One region of the Peribacillus sp. genome, then DNA from elsewhere that is predicted to be linked to it. Evidence: riboswitches for the same ligand, from Rfam matches in the RefSeq annotation. Region 1 holds a riboswitch; the other holds the start of a gene.
The links. A riboswitch is a leader RNA that binds a small molecule or an ion and turns the genes downstream of it on or off. The one in region 1 is predicted to bind S-adenosylmethionine.
Positions count from the first base shown of each region.

Region 1 (5,670 bases):
TTCGGAATGAAACCATTCCGAACCTCTTTTGTCTACAAACTGAAGCACCGCTTGTGCGATGCTCTTCAACGACTATTCGTTCCATACTTCTTTTGACACATTCACAATGAATTTCAGCTTTTCCCATTGCTGTTCTTCTGTCAGTTTATTTCCATGATGGGTTGAAGCAAATCCGCATTGCGGGCTTAAACACAATTGTTCATGTGGTACATATTGTGCCGCCTCTTTGATCCGTGATTTGATGGCGTCTTTATCTTCTAGTTCGCCATGTTTGGAAGTAACGACTCCTAAAACGACTTGAGCTCCGCCATTCGGAATATGTTTTAATGGTTCGAAATCTCCTGAACGATGATCATCATATTCCAAGAAGAATCCATCTACTTTTTCTTTGGCTAGAAGGGTCGGTGCAATAAGCTCGTAGCTGCCTCCAAAACGATAGGTAGATTGATAATTTCCACGACATAAATGAGTAGTGACCACTAAATCCTTGGGTTTACCTTCTAGCACTTCATTAATCACTCTTAGTGCTAAATCGGTTAAATATTCTCTGGAATATTTCCCGTCCTGATAGGTCACCTCTGGAGAAGAAAGCCCCGCAATATATACATCATCTAACTGTAAATACCTCACACCATGATCATAAAAAGCTTTTAATGCAGCTTTGTACGTTTTGATAATATCGTTCGCATAATCCTCAATGTCTGGATAAATTTCTTCATTACGGGTTCCGTTTGTAAATAACTGATTTGGGCTGGGAATGGTTTGTTTAGCGGCAGCACGACCGGCAACGATATCATTAAAGATAATAAAATCTTTAATAAATGGATGAGAAGGATTAAATGAAATTTTCCCTATATTTCGTAAAGAGTATTTCTCCGTTTCTACTCCCTTGAATTGAAGGCCTGTGTCTGGTATAAAGCCCTCAATTCCAGTTAAATGCTCTAAAAAGTCAAAATGCCACCACGTACGTCTAAATTCTCCATCTGTGACAACTTCTAATCCAACCTCAATCTGTTTATCAACCACTCGTTTAATTTCCTTTGTTTCGATTTCACGCAATTGTTCAAGTGTTATTTTGCCTTCTTTAAATTCTTTTCTTGCTGTCTTTAATGACTCCGGACGTAATAGACTCCCAACGTGATCTGCTTTAAAGGGTGCTTTTGTTAGTGTAATAGACATGTTGAGTTCCTTCTTTCTCTTCTAGGGTAGGATAGCAAATGATCGAACTGGGAAGCCGGAAGCTTTTTCTGGTTTCGGTACGATATTAAAAATAACTGCACCTTTTGCCGGCACCTTATCTAAGTTTGTCAGTAATTCAATTTGATAGGTATCTTGTTCAAGAACATAATATTCAGCTAATAGAGAACCGTTTTTTTGATAGTCAATACTGGCGTCAGTATCGAATGTTTCATGACCAATCGCTTTAATTTGTCTCTCTTGGAATAAGAATTCTAATGCTTCTACTGACCATCCAGGTGAATGGTTATTTCCCTGTTCATCTTTATTTTCGAATGCCTCTTGATTTGGCCAACGTTTACTCCAATCGGTCCTCAAAGCAACAAATGTACCTTCGTCAATCTTTCCATGCTCTGCTTCGAATGCCAAGATATCAACAGCACGTAAAGAAAAATCATGATTATCAGCGGATTCTTTTGACTTATCAATAACAACAAGCGGGAGGACTAATTCTTTAAGTGTTAATTCTTCTAGGAAGCGTGTGTCCCGAACAAAATGGATGGGGGCATCTATGTGTGTTCCATATTGCCCGGCAAATGAAAAATTTTGGGCGAAAAATCCATCATCATGATTGAAAAGAGTACTTATTTTTGCTTCCTCAAACGATGCAAAATGTGGTGAATCCGGTCCAAACGTATGTGTGAGGTCAATCCACTGTTTTTGTTTAATCAAGTCAAACGCCTTACTCAATTCATTCGTCATTTTACCCCTCCAGACTTTTTTAAAAAAAGGACAAAGAAAAAACCCCTATCTGAAAAAAGAAGAGGTTCTCAGCCAAAAGGCTGTCTCTTCTTATCTTCAAGCTTACGCTACTAGAATTAGCACAGTACTTACAATAAGTCTGCTGCTGAGGCTTCAAAGGGCTAGTCCCTCCACCTCTCTTGATAAGAAAGTGACTATTAAGTTAGTGAATAGGTTTACTTTACAACTGCTCACCCAAACTGTCAAGATTATTCTGAAAACAAAGTTAGTTTTTAATAGGGAATGTAATCGTAAATGTGGTTCCTTTCCCAAGCTTACTCTCTACACTAATGAATCCTCTCATCGAATGGATGAGCTGGTACGTAATCGTCAAACCAATACCTGTCCCTTTTTCTTTTGTTGTGTAAAAAGGCGTTCCTATTTTCTTTAACTGACTTTCCGTCATCCCTTTTCCTGTATCTTTAATCTCAATAAACACGAACCCAGCCGCTTTATACAACTTCACGTCCAGTAAACCACCCATATCCATTGATTCTATTCCATTTTTGATAATATTTATTAAGGCCTGTTTAACTTCTCCTCTATTTCCTTGAATGTAGAGGTTTTCCTCTAGTTCTGATTTTATATCTATATCGAGAATAGTCGAAAAAGAAGTCATGAGTTCAATCGCTTTTTTCACTTCAATAGAAAGATTTAATAGCGTTTTCTCTTCATTGTGTGGTTTTGCTAAAGATAAATAATCATTAATAATCCCTTGAGCATGATCCAATTCATCAATCGCGATGGTTATATAATTTTTCTGTGTTTTGGTACTTGCTTCATCTTCATTTAATAGCTGTAAAAATCCGCGGACAGAGGTCATTGGATTTCGAACTTCATGCGCTACAGAAGCCGCCAGCTGACTGATTACGTTTAATTTTTCGGCACGCTGAAGTTCTAAATCGATGGTTCGTTTTTGTTGAACATTCTCAATGGTATAGATAACCATTAATAAACAAATCCAGGAAATAAAAAAATAAAACAGCAAAAATGGAATTTGATTAAATTCCTTTGTCTTTAAATAAATCATAACTAATGTAAAGGTCATTATCCAGAACACAGAACTAGACACCACAATTTTATGTTTCATTTGAAGAGCGTCATATCGGTTCATATAATAGAGTAAAATCACAGTGGCTATCGAATAACAAATGAGTACATGATAAAATCCTTCTCCTCCAACAAAAAAACGAAAGACTAGTAACGTGATCAACGTCAGTAACCCTGGAGCTACTCCTCCGTATAAAAAGGCAATAATAAAAGGAACAATTCTAAAATCATATATATACCCCTCAGAAAAACGTACTGGAAAAGACATGGTTAATATAACCATAGCTAAAAGAATGAGAGTCAATTTAACATCTGGTCCTTTTTTATACGGTTTATTACGATCATTAATAAATAGTTGATAAACAAAAATAGGAAAGAGGACAATTAATATTTGAGTTAACACATAAATAGGTTCAACGGCTTTAAACATAAGGCCCCCCCCTTACTACTCACTATTCCTCGTCTGAAAATTTAAACTAAACCAATTTTAGGAATGTATAGGCATTATAGCACAAACCATCTTTTGGAATGCAGTGTTAATACTTTTTGTTTATATAGTCAGTGGATACTTCTGAATCCTTTTCATATACTGCATTATTTCGGTTACTAACAGGAGCGATCCTATGGTTGGCGGACCAATTGTACGATGAGAGTTTATTAACAATTCGATTACTGACAATCAAATTGTCGGGACTTCTAATTTCCTACGCACACAGCTCCCTTTTAACGGCACGTAGGATGAAATTTTAATCAGATTACCTTTAATACTCCTTATGCCCCATTTGCCAGAACGCTATCTATCTATGAGGATCCATGCATTGAGTCCGACATTATATCAAAGACACCCCCTTTACAACGAATATGGAAATTGGCTCGCAACCACAGATGTCAGCTATAGCCAGCATTCCGCAAATGACCAAATAAGTCAAACTACTAATGCCCTGCCTCCTGTTGGTGTATTTTTAACATCAGATATCCTTTACCTATCATTAGACTGCCCTAACCAATCCTCTCCGAAGGCTGCCGAGAAACGCTCGGCAGTCTTTTCTTTGTGACGAACTACAATAGTATTTCTTATATCGATAGGTTGCTTCCACTTTTGCACAGAAAATCGCTTGAAGTGCACAGATTTTTCCATATTATGCACAGCTTTCACCCCCAATTGCACAGTAAATTGGCTGCTTTGCACACTTTTCCCTCCGTTCTGCACAGAACCATTGCCGTGATCCGTCAGTCTTGAAACTCGCTCTATCTCTAGCACCATATCATTTTTTAAATCCGGTCAGTTTAGCCTGTTTTCCCATATTCCCTGCTAGCCTTAGTCTCTCATTTTAGAAAAAATTAGAGGATTTACTTGTTTGTCGCCTGAATTAACACTGAGAGTCATAGATTAAGGAGGAATGTTAATGAAAAGAATGTGGATTCGACTGATTGTGGTTACTTTATTCATGTCATTATATTTGTTTATTGATTCATCATCGAAAACGTCAGCTGAAGTAATTCAGCCCTATGGCAAACTAAAACCTCCAAGTGAGAGTTTTACACCTGGAGATTGGTTTCTCGGAAGTACACCACCTAATTATAATTCTAGTAAACCGCCGATTGTTTTTGTTCAAGGGAAAAACGGGTCTTCCACAAGCTGGTACGGTGAAACGGAATACCATGGTGAATGATATGTATACAAAAGCATACGAAGCAGGCTATCCAACTGTTTTTGTTCAGCTTTATGATGCTGCCGGAAATGGGTCTTCCAATCAATACAAAAACGGAAAACTACTAGCTGCCAAACTCGCTCAAATCAATGTCCACTTTGGCGGAAAAAAAGTGAATATCATCGCTCATAGTAAAGGCGGTCCAGATACACAAGTGCTCTTGTTTCTTATGGTGCGCACCAATATGTTGGACGAGTTATCACGCTTGCCTCGCCGCATCATGGTTCTAATTTAGCTGATTTGGCTTATAGCTGGTACGCTGGCTGGCTCGGTTCTCTACTAGGAGCAAATGATGAAGGTACCTATTCCTTGCAAATTGGCCAGATGGCTGAATTTCGCTCAGCGATAGACAATCATGTGAATTCTAGAAAGAACAAATACTACACCCTAACCGGCACCAACCAAGGACCAGCGTTTTCCGCTCTATCATTTGGCGGACTGTATCTCTCTTCCTATGGTGATAATGACGGGCTCGTCAATGTTTGGAGTTCAAAATTACCATACGGCACCCATCTATTTACTGATTCCAACTATGATCATGACAATATTCGTACAGGCTCCGCCGTTTTTTCAAGAATTGAATCCTATTTGCGGACTTCGTCTACTGCGGGCATTGCTAGTTTAAGTGAACAGCCTGTTGAAGAAGAAGAAAATATCTCAACGCTGCACACTCAACGTATTCACGGCGGTCCATTACAAACCAATAAATGGATTGAACAATCTATTTCCCTGAATGAAGCAACTGAACATGGTCATATCACACTCTATACATCAAGCCCAGATGTGGAAATTGAATTAATATCTCCATCAGGAGTCACTTACCCTCGTTTCCTAGTTTCGCAGGCTTCAAAAGGAGAAACCTCTTTCCTAGCTGGCGTATGTTCATACGTTAAGACAAACGAATATGGAAGCTGGTGAATGGGTTGTTCGA
Region 1 is NZ_JAZVJO010000263.1:221-5,890, forward strand. Features, by position in the region: gene AC52RT_RS08275 (5-methyltetrahydropteroyltriglutamate--homocysteine S-methyltransferase) at 73-1,179, opposite strand; gene AC52RT_RS08280 (cyclase family protein) at 1,201-1,938, opposite strand; SAM riboswitch class I at 2,026-2,127, opposite strand; gene AC52RT_RS08285 (ATP-binding protein) at 2,204-3,457, opposite strand; gene AC52RT_RS08290 (hypothetical protein) at 4,007-4,216, opposite strand; gene AC52RT_RS08295 (hypothetical protein) at 4,434-4,700, shown strand; gene AC52RT_RS08300 (esterase/lipase family protein) at 4,675-4,974, shown strand; gene AC52RT_RS08305 (hypothetical protein) at 4,980-5,657, shown strand; partial or broken gene AC52RT_RS08310 (hypothetical protein) at 5,644-5,670, shown strand, end outside.

Region 2 (8,742 bases), on a different contig from region 1:
CAATACTCGAGATGATGCTAGCTTTTAGTAGTTCAGTATCATGTGTAATTGTGGTCATAGTATGGCGTCCTCCCTTTTAATAATCGATTTCACTTAATGGGACAAATGTTGGAATTTGCGCTCCCTTAAATTCTGTTTCTATTAGTTTCGGCACATCATCTTCTTGGTAAAGCTCTGCAATGCGTTTTAATACGTCACGATTTTTGTCCTCGGTTCGAGCAGCAATAATGTTTATATACGGTTTTGCCGTTGCGTCTTCATGAAAAATGGAATCTTTGATAGGATCAAACCCTGCATCCACCGCAATTCCATTATTAATAATGGATGCATCCACGTCTGGCAAGACACGCGGTGTTTGCCCAGCTACCACTGGTTCAATCTTAATGTTCTTTGGATTTTCCAAGATTTTATCCAATGATCCATTGCCATCAAAATCCTTAGGCAAGGTAATCAATCCAGCTTCTTGTAAAAGTAAAAAGGCTCTGCCCATATTAGTGGCTTCGTTCGGTACCGCAATTGTGGCGCCATCCGGAAGATCTTCTATGCTTTTATGTTTTTCTGAGTATAGACCCATTGGTGCAATGACCGTTGTGGCAACAGGCGCTAGATCTAAATTACGTTCTTTAATAAATGCATTGAAATACGAAACGGTTTGAAAAGAATTTGCATCTAAGTCTCCCTCAGCCAGCGCAACATTTGGCTGCACATAATCAGAGAAACTCACCAGTTTAATTTCAATCCCTTCTTTTTCGGCTTTTTCGGCTACATATTTCCAAACTCGATCATCTGTCCCGCTAATGCCAATTTTCACTGTTTCTTTCTTATCCCCTGATCCTTCACTATCTCCACAAGCACTCAATACGGTCGAAAATACAGCTAATATGATAAATAAGAATAATTTTTTCATGTTTGCACTCTCCTCGTTAGTTTCTTCTGATTTTTTTTGCAAGTATATTTCCAAACGTCTGCATTCCTTGAACCATCAGAATAAGAATCACAACAGTAATGACCATGACTTGAGTATCAAATCGTTGATAACCATATGTAATCGCTAAATCACCTAAGCCTCCTCCTCCAACGGCTCCAGCCATTGCAGAGGCTCCAATTAACCCAATCGTCGCGATGGTAATTCCCAGAATAAGCGAACTTAACGCCTCAGGTATAAGGAATCGAAAAATAATTTGAAATGGTGTTGCTCCCATCGCTTCGGCCGCCTCAATAACCCCTGAATCAACTTCGAGCAAGGAGTTTTCAATTAACCTTGCAATATATGGTCCAGAATAAAAGACCAAAGGTACGACTGCTGCAGCTGTTCCAATCGAAGAACCTACTAATAATCTTGTTAAGGGTACGATTGCCACCATCAAGATAATAAACGGAATTGAACGGAAGATATTAACCACTGTACTTAGAATGGAAAAGATAAATCTATTTTCGAATAAATGTCCTTTTCTCGTAACGACTAATAAAATGCCGAGCGGGAGACCGATAATTACCGCGAATAATAGTGAGATACTGACCATTGAAACGGTTTCCCAAAAAGCTTCGATAATTTCTTCATTACTAACTCGCATCTGCAATAACCTCCCGTATGCTGACGTTCTCCTGCTGAATATGCAGATAAGCACGTTTAATTTCATTTTCTTGTCCGCGAAGTTCAACGATTAAGTGCCCAAATGGGACTCCTTGAAGTTCGGTAATATTCCCAAATAACACGTTAACATCAACATCGAACTTCTTAGCAATCTTCGATAACAAGGGCTGCCCGGAAGAAGCTCCTACAAAATTTATTTTAAACAGTTTTCCATTTGGATTGTGTTCTTGAACAAGAGTCCTGACCGATTCTGGAATGGAATCATTAAGGACAGAATGAACAAAGTTTTGCGCTGTTTTCGTTTGGGGATTTGAAAATATATCAAAGACAGTGCCAGATTCAATAATTTCTCCGCCTTCGATCACAGCGACCTTGTCGCAAATATCTCGTATCACAGACATTTCATGGGTAATCATCAAGATTGTTATCTTATATTCGGCATTAATTTTTTTCAAAAGTTTTAAAATCGAGCCCGTTGTTTGTGGATCAAGTGCCGATGTAGCTTCGTCACAAAGCAGAATAGATGGCTGTGTAGCCAGCGCCCGCGCAATACCAACACGCTGTTTTTGTCCACCTGAAAGTTGTTCTGGATAGGCACCTGCCTTATCGCTTAATCCAACGAACTTTAGCAGTTCTTCTACTCGTTGTTTGATTTGTTTCTTCGGTGCTCCTTCTAATACCAATGGCATTGCGATATTTGCAAACACTGTTTTTGATTGAAGGAGATTAAAATGCTGAAAGACCATCCCAATATTCCTTTTTACTTTTCGGATAGTAGAAGGAGATAGCGTTAATAGGTCTTGCCCATCAACCAGTACTCTTCCTCCTGTCGGCTTTTCTAAGAAATTAACACAGCGGATTAATGTACTTTTACCAGCACCGCTGAAGCCAATCACTCCAAATATTTCTCCTTTTTCTATGGTTAAGTTAATTCCATTAAGAGCCTTAAACGTCTTGTCCTTCGTGCGGTACTCTTTCTCCAATCCTTCGAATGTAATCATGATGCTCCCCCAATCTCATTTAAAAAACCCTCTTCTAAATAAGAAGAGGGTCTACGCAGCCCAAAGGCTGCCTCTTCTTATCTTTCAAGCTGAAAGCTTGCTGGAATTGGCACGGTACTAGTGTCCGCTGCCGAAGCTTCATTGGGCCAGTCCCTCAGCTTCTCTGGATAAGAAATTTATATAATTGTTTAACACTTACACACAAAAAACCTCTTCTGAAAATAGAAGAGGTTCCAATCAAAATATCCGATCAGTACGCTCTTATCTACCAAGCTATGCTTGTTGGAAGTAGCACAGTATTCTAAAAAGAATCTGCTGCTGAGGTATCGACGGGCCAAATCCCTACACCTCTCTGGATAAGAATGCATATTAAGTTAATACAATCTTACAAATACTTACCTTGTTTGTCAACATACTTTTTGACTATTCTTTTTTTTAAAATCATTTAAACAATTCGTTATGTTCTGGTCTTGACATATTTTTAGGCTATATGATACGATTTATTCCAAGTAAACAAGTGGGAATAATTGAATTTCGAGTGAATTCCCTTCATACACGTATATCAAGAGTGAACGAGAGAACTGGCTCATAGACTTCACAGCAACCTCCAAACGGAAAGGTGCTCCCACCAGCAAAGCTATGCTTTGGTTGATGAAATCGGTTAAAACCCTCTTCTCAACTTGAAGAAGGTTTTTTATTTTGAAAGGAGAATATCTAATGTCAAACTCGACGATTATTTCCGGCGCTGAATCATTCTTCATACCCGGAAACCATACTGGGATTCTAATTTGTCACGGTTTTAATGGTAGCCCGCAAAGTATCGCATATATTGGTGAATGTTTCGCTAAGGCGGGATTCACTGTATACGCCCCGCTTCTAAAAGGACACGGCACGTGCGCAGAAGATATGGAGACTTGTTGTTACCAAGATTGGATTCAAAATATACACGATGCATACAACACACTGAAGAAAACCTGTTCAAATATAGTTGTAATGGGTCAGTCAATGGGCGGCGCATTAGCCTTAACATTAGCAGAAACGGAAGCATGCAGCGGCATTATCACGCTAAACGCTGCCCTTGAAGTCCCTTGGTATGAAACATTTAAACACGCAGATGCACCGAGGTTCATTCTAGAGGGAAAACCAGATATTCATGATCCTGCTGCGTATGAAATTACTTACCCCTCAGTTCCGCTTAAAGCAGTTCAACAATTACTGCTTTTAATGCAAAATTTACGGCAAAAGCTCCATCACGTTTCCTGTCCTGTTCTCATATGCAGCTCACCTGATGACCACGTTGTTCCGTCTTATTGCTCGATCGAGATTTTCAAAAGCATCGCATCCACTGAAAAGGAACGTATCGATTTACCTTCTTCCTATCATGTAGCATCCCTAGACTATGATAAAGATAAAATTGTGGAGGCATCACTTTCCTTTATAGAGCGGCATGTCCATAAAAAAATGGCTTCATAATAATCCAAAATTGTTTACTCTCTCCCCAAACCGGGTAAAGTATATTATCACGCTAAAGAGGAGGAATTTTATATGAGTGGATTATCTGATAAGGTAAAAGGCACTGTAAATAAAGTCAAAGGCGAGGCCAAAGATCAAGCTGGTAACGCACAGAATGATCCTTCCCTACAAGCAGAAGGAAAAGCAGATAAAGTAAAAGGCAGTATTCAAAAAGGTATCGGAAAATTAAAAGATTAAGCTATAACCATATAAAAACCGGCTCCCTAAGTGGAGCCGGTTTTTTAATTCAAAAAACAATAAAAATAGGTTTATTTTTATGTCAGCAGGGTAAATGAAGTGTATATAGGCATTTTGCTCTCATGGCTCTTTTGACTTGAGCCATGTTTTTTTATGGTTGCTTATCTTGATTTTCAATACTCTCTAATTATATTTGTATACAAAAGTACGTTATAATAAAAATATTACACCATTATCTAACAAATAACCTACTTGATTCTATACCCAATCATTTATTACGTATTTTTTGTTAAGTCTAAAGGAGAAGCAGAGAATGAAAATTCTAATCGTTGATGACAATCAGGTAAATCTTTTTGTTATAGAAAAAATTTTAAAGCGTGCGGGATATGAAGACTTCACCTCCTTGACTTCGGCTCAAGAAATGTATGATTACTTACAGGTGGACAGCCCCATTCCTAAAGAGTCAACAGTCGATATTATTCTCCTCGACATTATGATGCCTGATATCGATGGAATTACAGCTTGCAGAAAGCTTCAAAGTATTCCACATTTAAAAGATATTCCAGTCATCTTTGTTACCGCCCTCGAAGATTCTAATAAGGTAGCAGAAGCCTTAGATGTCGGCGGAATTGATTATATATTAAAGCCTATCAACAAAATCGACCTGCTCGCACGAATTCGAGTTGGTCTTCGTTTAAAATATGAAAAAGACTGGCATCGAATGCAGGATGAAAAAATTCGCAATGAGCTTGACTTATCCATGCAGGTACAAAGCAGTTTATTGAGTGAACCGGTTGCAAATGATCACCTGCTCATTAAGGCGTCTTATTTACCTGCCAACAAACTCGCGGGTGATATGTACTACTGGCACCAAATCGATAAAGACCGTTACGCTATCATCCTATTAGATATGATGGGACACGGAATTACTGCCTCACTCGTATGTATGTTTATTTCTTCTGTATTGCGCGATGCGATCCGTACCCATACAGATCCTACAGCCGTCATAACAGAATTAAACCGGTGGATGAATCTTCTTAATAAAGAAGATAATGAAGTGCATTATTATTTCACAGCTATCTATATGATCATTGATACCAACGAGAAAACAGTGGAATATGTGAATGCAGGGCATCCTCCTGGTTTTGCTAGAATTGATGATGGAGAGATTCATCCTCTATCCATTGGAAGCTGTCCCGTCGGATTCTTCCCTGAAATGAAAATTGAGAAAGCAACTCTTTCCTATAAAGATAAAATTCAACTACTTTTATTTACCGATGGTGTAATGGAAGCTGTTGAAAAGGAAGGAACCGATGGTCTTGAACAACTGAAAGCAGTCGTATCAGAGAAATGGCTTGATTGTTCGAACGAAGAGCCAATAAACTTCGTCTTGCCCCAAGAATTTCAGCAAGATCAACCCGATGATATGTGCGTAGTGTTTATCCAAGCCCATTAAAAAAACGAGTATGCCTTAAGGGCATACTCGTTTTTTATAATTTTTTATATATTTTTTCTCTGCAGTCAAAGTCGGAATATTTTTCAGAGTAATCCATGGTTCTTAATGTTTCTTTGTTTCCTACTCCTAGGAATCCACCTTTACATAAACTATCATAAAATAGTTGATTAACGCTTTCCTGCAATTCGCTGTTGAAATAAATCATTACGTTCCGGCACATAATGACATGAAATTCATTAAACGAACCGTCTGTAACAAGATTATGCTGAAAAAAGGTGATATTTTTCAGCAGCAATGGATTCAAGTAGGCAAATTGATAATCTGTAGTATAGTACTCAGAAAAAGCCTGACTACCGCCTGATTGCAGATAATTCTTCGTGTACGACTGCATTCTATTCAAGGGAAGAATACCTTTTCCAGCTTGTTCGAGAACTCTTTCATTCATGTCAGTAGCGTAAATCTTCGAGCGATCATACAGACCTTCTTCCTCGAGAAGAATAGCCATTGAAAAGGCTTCTTCTCCTGTTGAACAACCAGCATGCCATATTCTTATTTCAGGAAATTCCCGAAGAATAGGGATAACTTTAGTCCGAAATGATTTGAAAAAATCTGGGTCCCGAAACATTTCCGTAACATTAATCGAGAAGTCACTTATCAATTTCTCGACAAACCCTTTATCATACAATACTTTTTCTATCATACCGCTAATCGTACGGACTCGGTCAAGCCTCATACGATTATCAATACGCCTTTTAATCGAAGACCTCATATACTGGTTAAAGTCAAAACCAGAAACCCGATAAACGGCTTGAAGCAATAAGTCTATCTCCAGTTCTTCCCGTTCTTCTTGGTTCAATTGGTCCTTCATGAACGTACCGCCTGCCTTTTCTATTTCCCCTGTTAATTCGTCAGCCATACCCGTAATACAGAAAGAAGCTGATCCATTTTCAATGGTTTACTTACATAATCCGATGCCCCAGCCTTCAAGCATTTCTCTCGATCGCCTTTCATCGCTTTTGCTGTCAACGCAATTATCGGCAATTCTTCATAAATCCCTTCACTCCGTATACGACGCATGGTTTCATATCCATCCATCTCAGGCATCATAATATCCATTAATATTGCGTCAATACTATAACCATTTTTTAGGATTTCCAAACATTCCATACCATTTTCAGCAGTAATGATTTCCATTCCTTCGCGCTCTAAGGCATATTTTAATGCATAAATATTCCGGTGATCGTCATCTACAACTAGCACCTTTTTATTTTTAAATAAGTTAGTCGTATTAGTATCCAAAATTATTTCATCATCATCATCATCACTGATATTAATCTGAATTTCGACATTCGTTTCAGCTGATGGCACGGCCGTCCCCGCAGCCACTTCCTCTATTTGTGCAGCAGCGCTGTTTTCTCCGCTTACACCTTCTGGAAGGCTCGGAATAAATAACGTAAATTCACTGCCTCGGCCTTCTTCACTATCTACGATTACCCAACCGCCAAGAAGTTTTGCAAATTCTCGACATATCGAAAGACCAAGTCCTGTACCGCCGTATTTTCTCATAGTGGCGCCGTTTACCTGCTGGAATGATTCAAAAATCTGTTCTTGTTTTTCTTTCGGAATACCAATTCCAGTATCTGCCACTTTAATTTCAACCCAATTATTTGCCCCGCTAGTATTGATAAACTGTGCAACCTGCTCTTCTTCAGCAAGTTTAATGTGGACAGAAACAGATCCTTCTTCTGTGAATTTAATTGCATTTGAAAGCAGGTTTTTTAAAATCTGCTGGAAACGCTGTTGGTCGGTAAAGAAGATATCTGGTACATTCTTATCTTTTTTCACAGTAAATTCTAATCCCTTTTTAGCTGCCACGTGCTCAAAATTACGAATTAACGAGTCAGGAAGCTCACTAAGGTTGGTTTCTTCAAATACAACATCCAGTTTCCCAACTTCAACTTTGGATAAATCCAAAATATCATTTATTAACGATAGAAGGTCTTGACCTGACGTGTTAATCACGCGGGCAAATTCCTGTTGTTCACTTGAAAGACCCGTCTCAGTCTGATCAGATAACATTTCAGATAGTATAAGGATACTATTCAATGGAGTACGTAATTCATGTGACATGTTTGCCAGGAATTCAGATTTATACTTTGAGCTTAATTTAAGCTCTTCAGTTTGAGCTTCTAAGCTTACTTTAACTCGTTGTAATTCCTTAGATTTCTCTTCAGTATCACGGTTTCGTTCTTCAAGCTGTTCGTTGATCATTCGTAATTCTTCAGCTTGTGTCTGAAGTTCTTCTGATTGCGCCTGCATTTCTTCTGATTGTGCTTGCAGCTCTTCTGACTGAGCCTGTAATTCTTCTGTTTGAGCTTGTGATTCCTTCAATAGACGTTCAATTTCCATTCGTCCCTGAACACTATTAATTGTGATCCCCAATGTTTCGACAACTCTACTCAATAAAGTTTGTTGTTGTTCAGTGAATGGTTCTAAACTGCCAAGCTCAATTACAGCAATCACTTCTTCTTCAAAGATGACTGGCGTAATAAAAATACTCTTAGGCTTCGCTTCACCTAAACCGGTTGTCACCACTTTAAAATCATCGGGTACATGGTTAATAATCTGTGAACGCTTCTCCAGAATACATTGTCCAATGAGGCCTTCACCCGGCTTGAATTCTACTCGGCCTGCTTCTTCCCCATTTCCTGCAAATGAAGACAGTTTAACAAAGGTTGTATCTTCACCTTGACCGCGTTTAACATAAAACGCACCAAGTGATGCCCCCATCATAGGAGTTAGACGCGTTATGAAACGATGACCCAGTGCTTCCATATCCACAATCCTTTGGTACATCGTGGCCATATCAGCCAGTCTTGTTTGAACCCAATTTTGATTGCTGATCTTGCTTGTAAATTCTTTTTCTTTTTTATTATATGTTTCCAGAGAACCTGCCATCTCATTAAACGACTCAGCAATTT
Region 2 is NZ_JAZVJO010000088.1:11,242-19,983, reverse strand. Features, by position in the region: partial or broken gene AC52RT_RS02920 (amidohydrolase) at 1-58, opposite strand, end outside; gene AC52RT_RS02915 (MetQ/NlpA family ABC transporter substrate-binding protein) at 77-907, opposite strand; gene AC52RT_RS02910 (methionine ABC transporter permease) at 924-1,574, opposite strand; gene AC52RT_RS02905 (methionine ABC transporter ATP-binding protein) at 1,564-2,595, opposite strand; SAM riboswitch class I at 2,670-2,769, opposite strand; SAM riboswitch class I at 2,854-2,958, opposite strand; SAM riboswitch class I at 3,152-3,253, shown strand; gene AC52RT_RS02900 (alpha/beta hydrolase) at 3,313-4,068, shown strand; gene AC52RT_RS02895 (CsbD family protein) at 4,141-4,305, shown strand; gene AC52RT_RS02890 (PP2C family protein-serine/threonine phosphatase) at 4,619-5,761, shown strand; gene AC52RT_RS02885 (CheR family methyltransferase) at 5,796-6,629, opposite strand; gene AC52RT_RS02880 (ATP-binding protein) at 6,662-8,742, opposite strand, start outside.
Region 2: it holds a riboswitch for S-adenosylmethionine, as region 1 does, so the genes downstream of both, AC52RT_RS02900 (alpha/beta hydrolase) here and AC52RT_RS08280 (cyclase family protein) in region 1, are expected to answer to the same signal.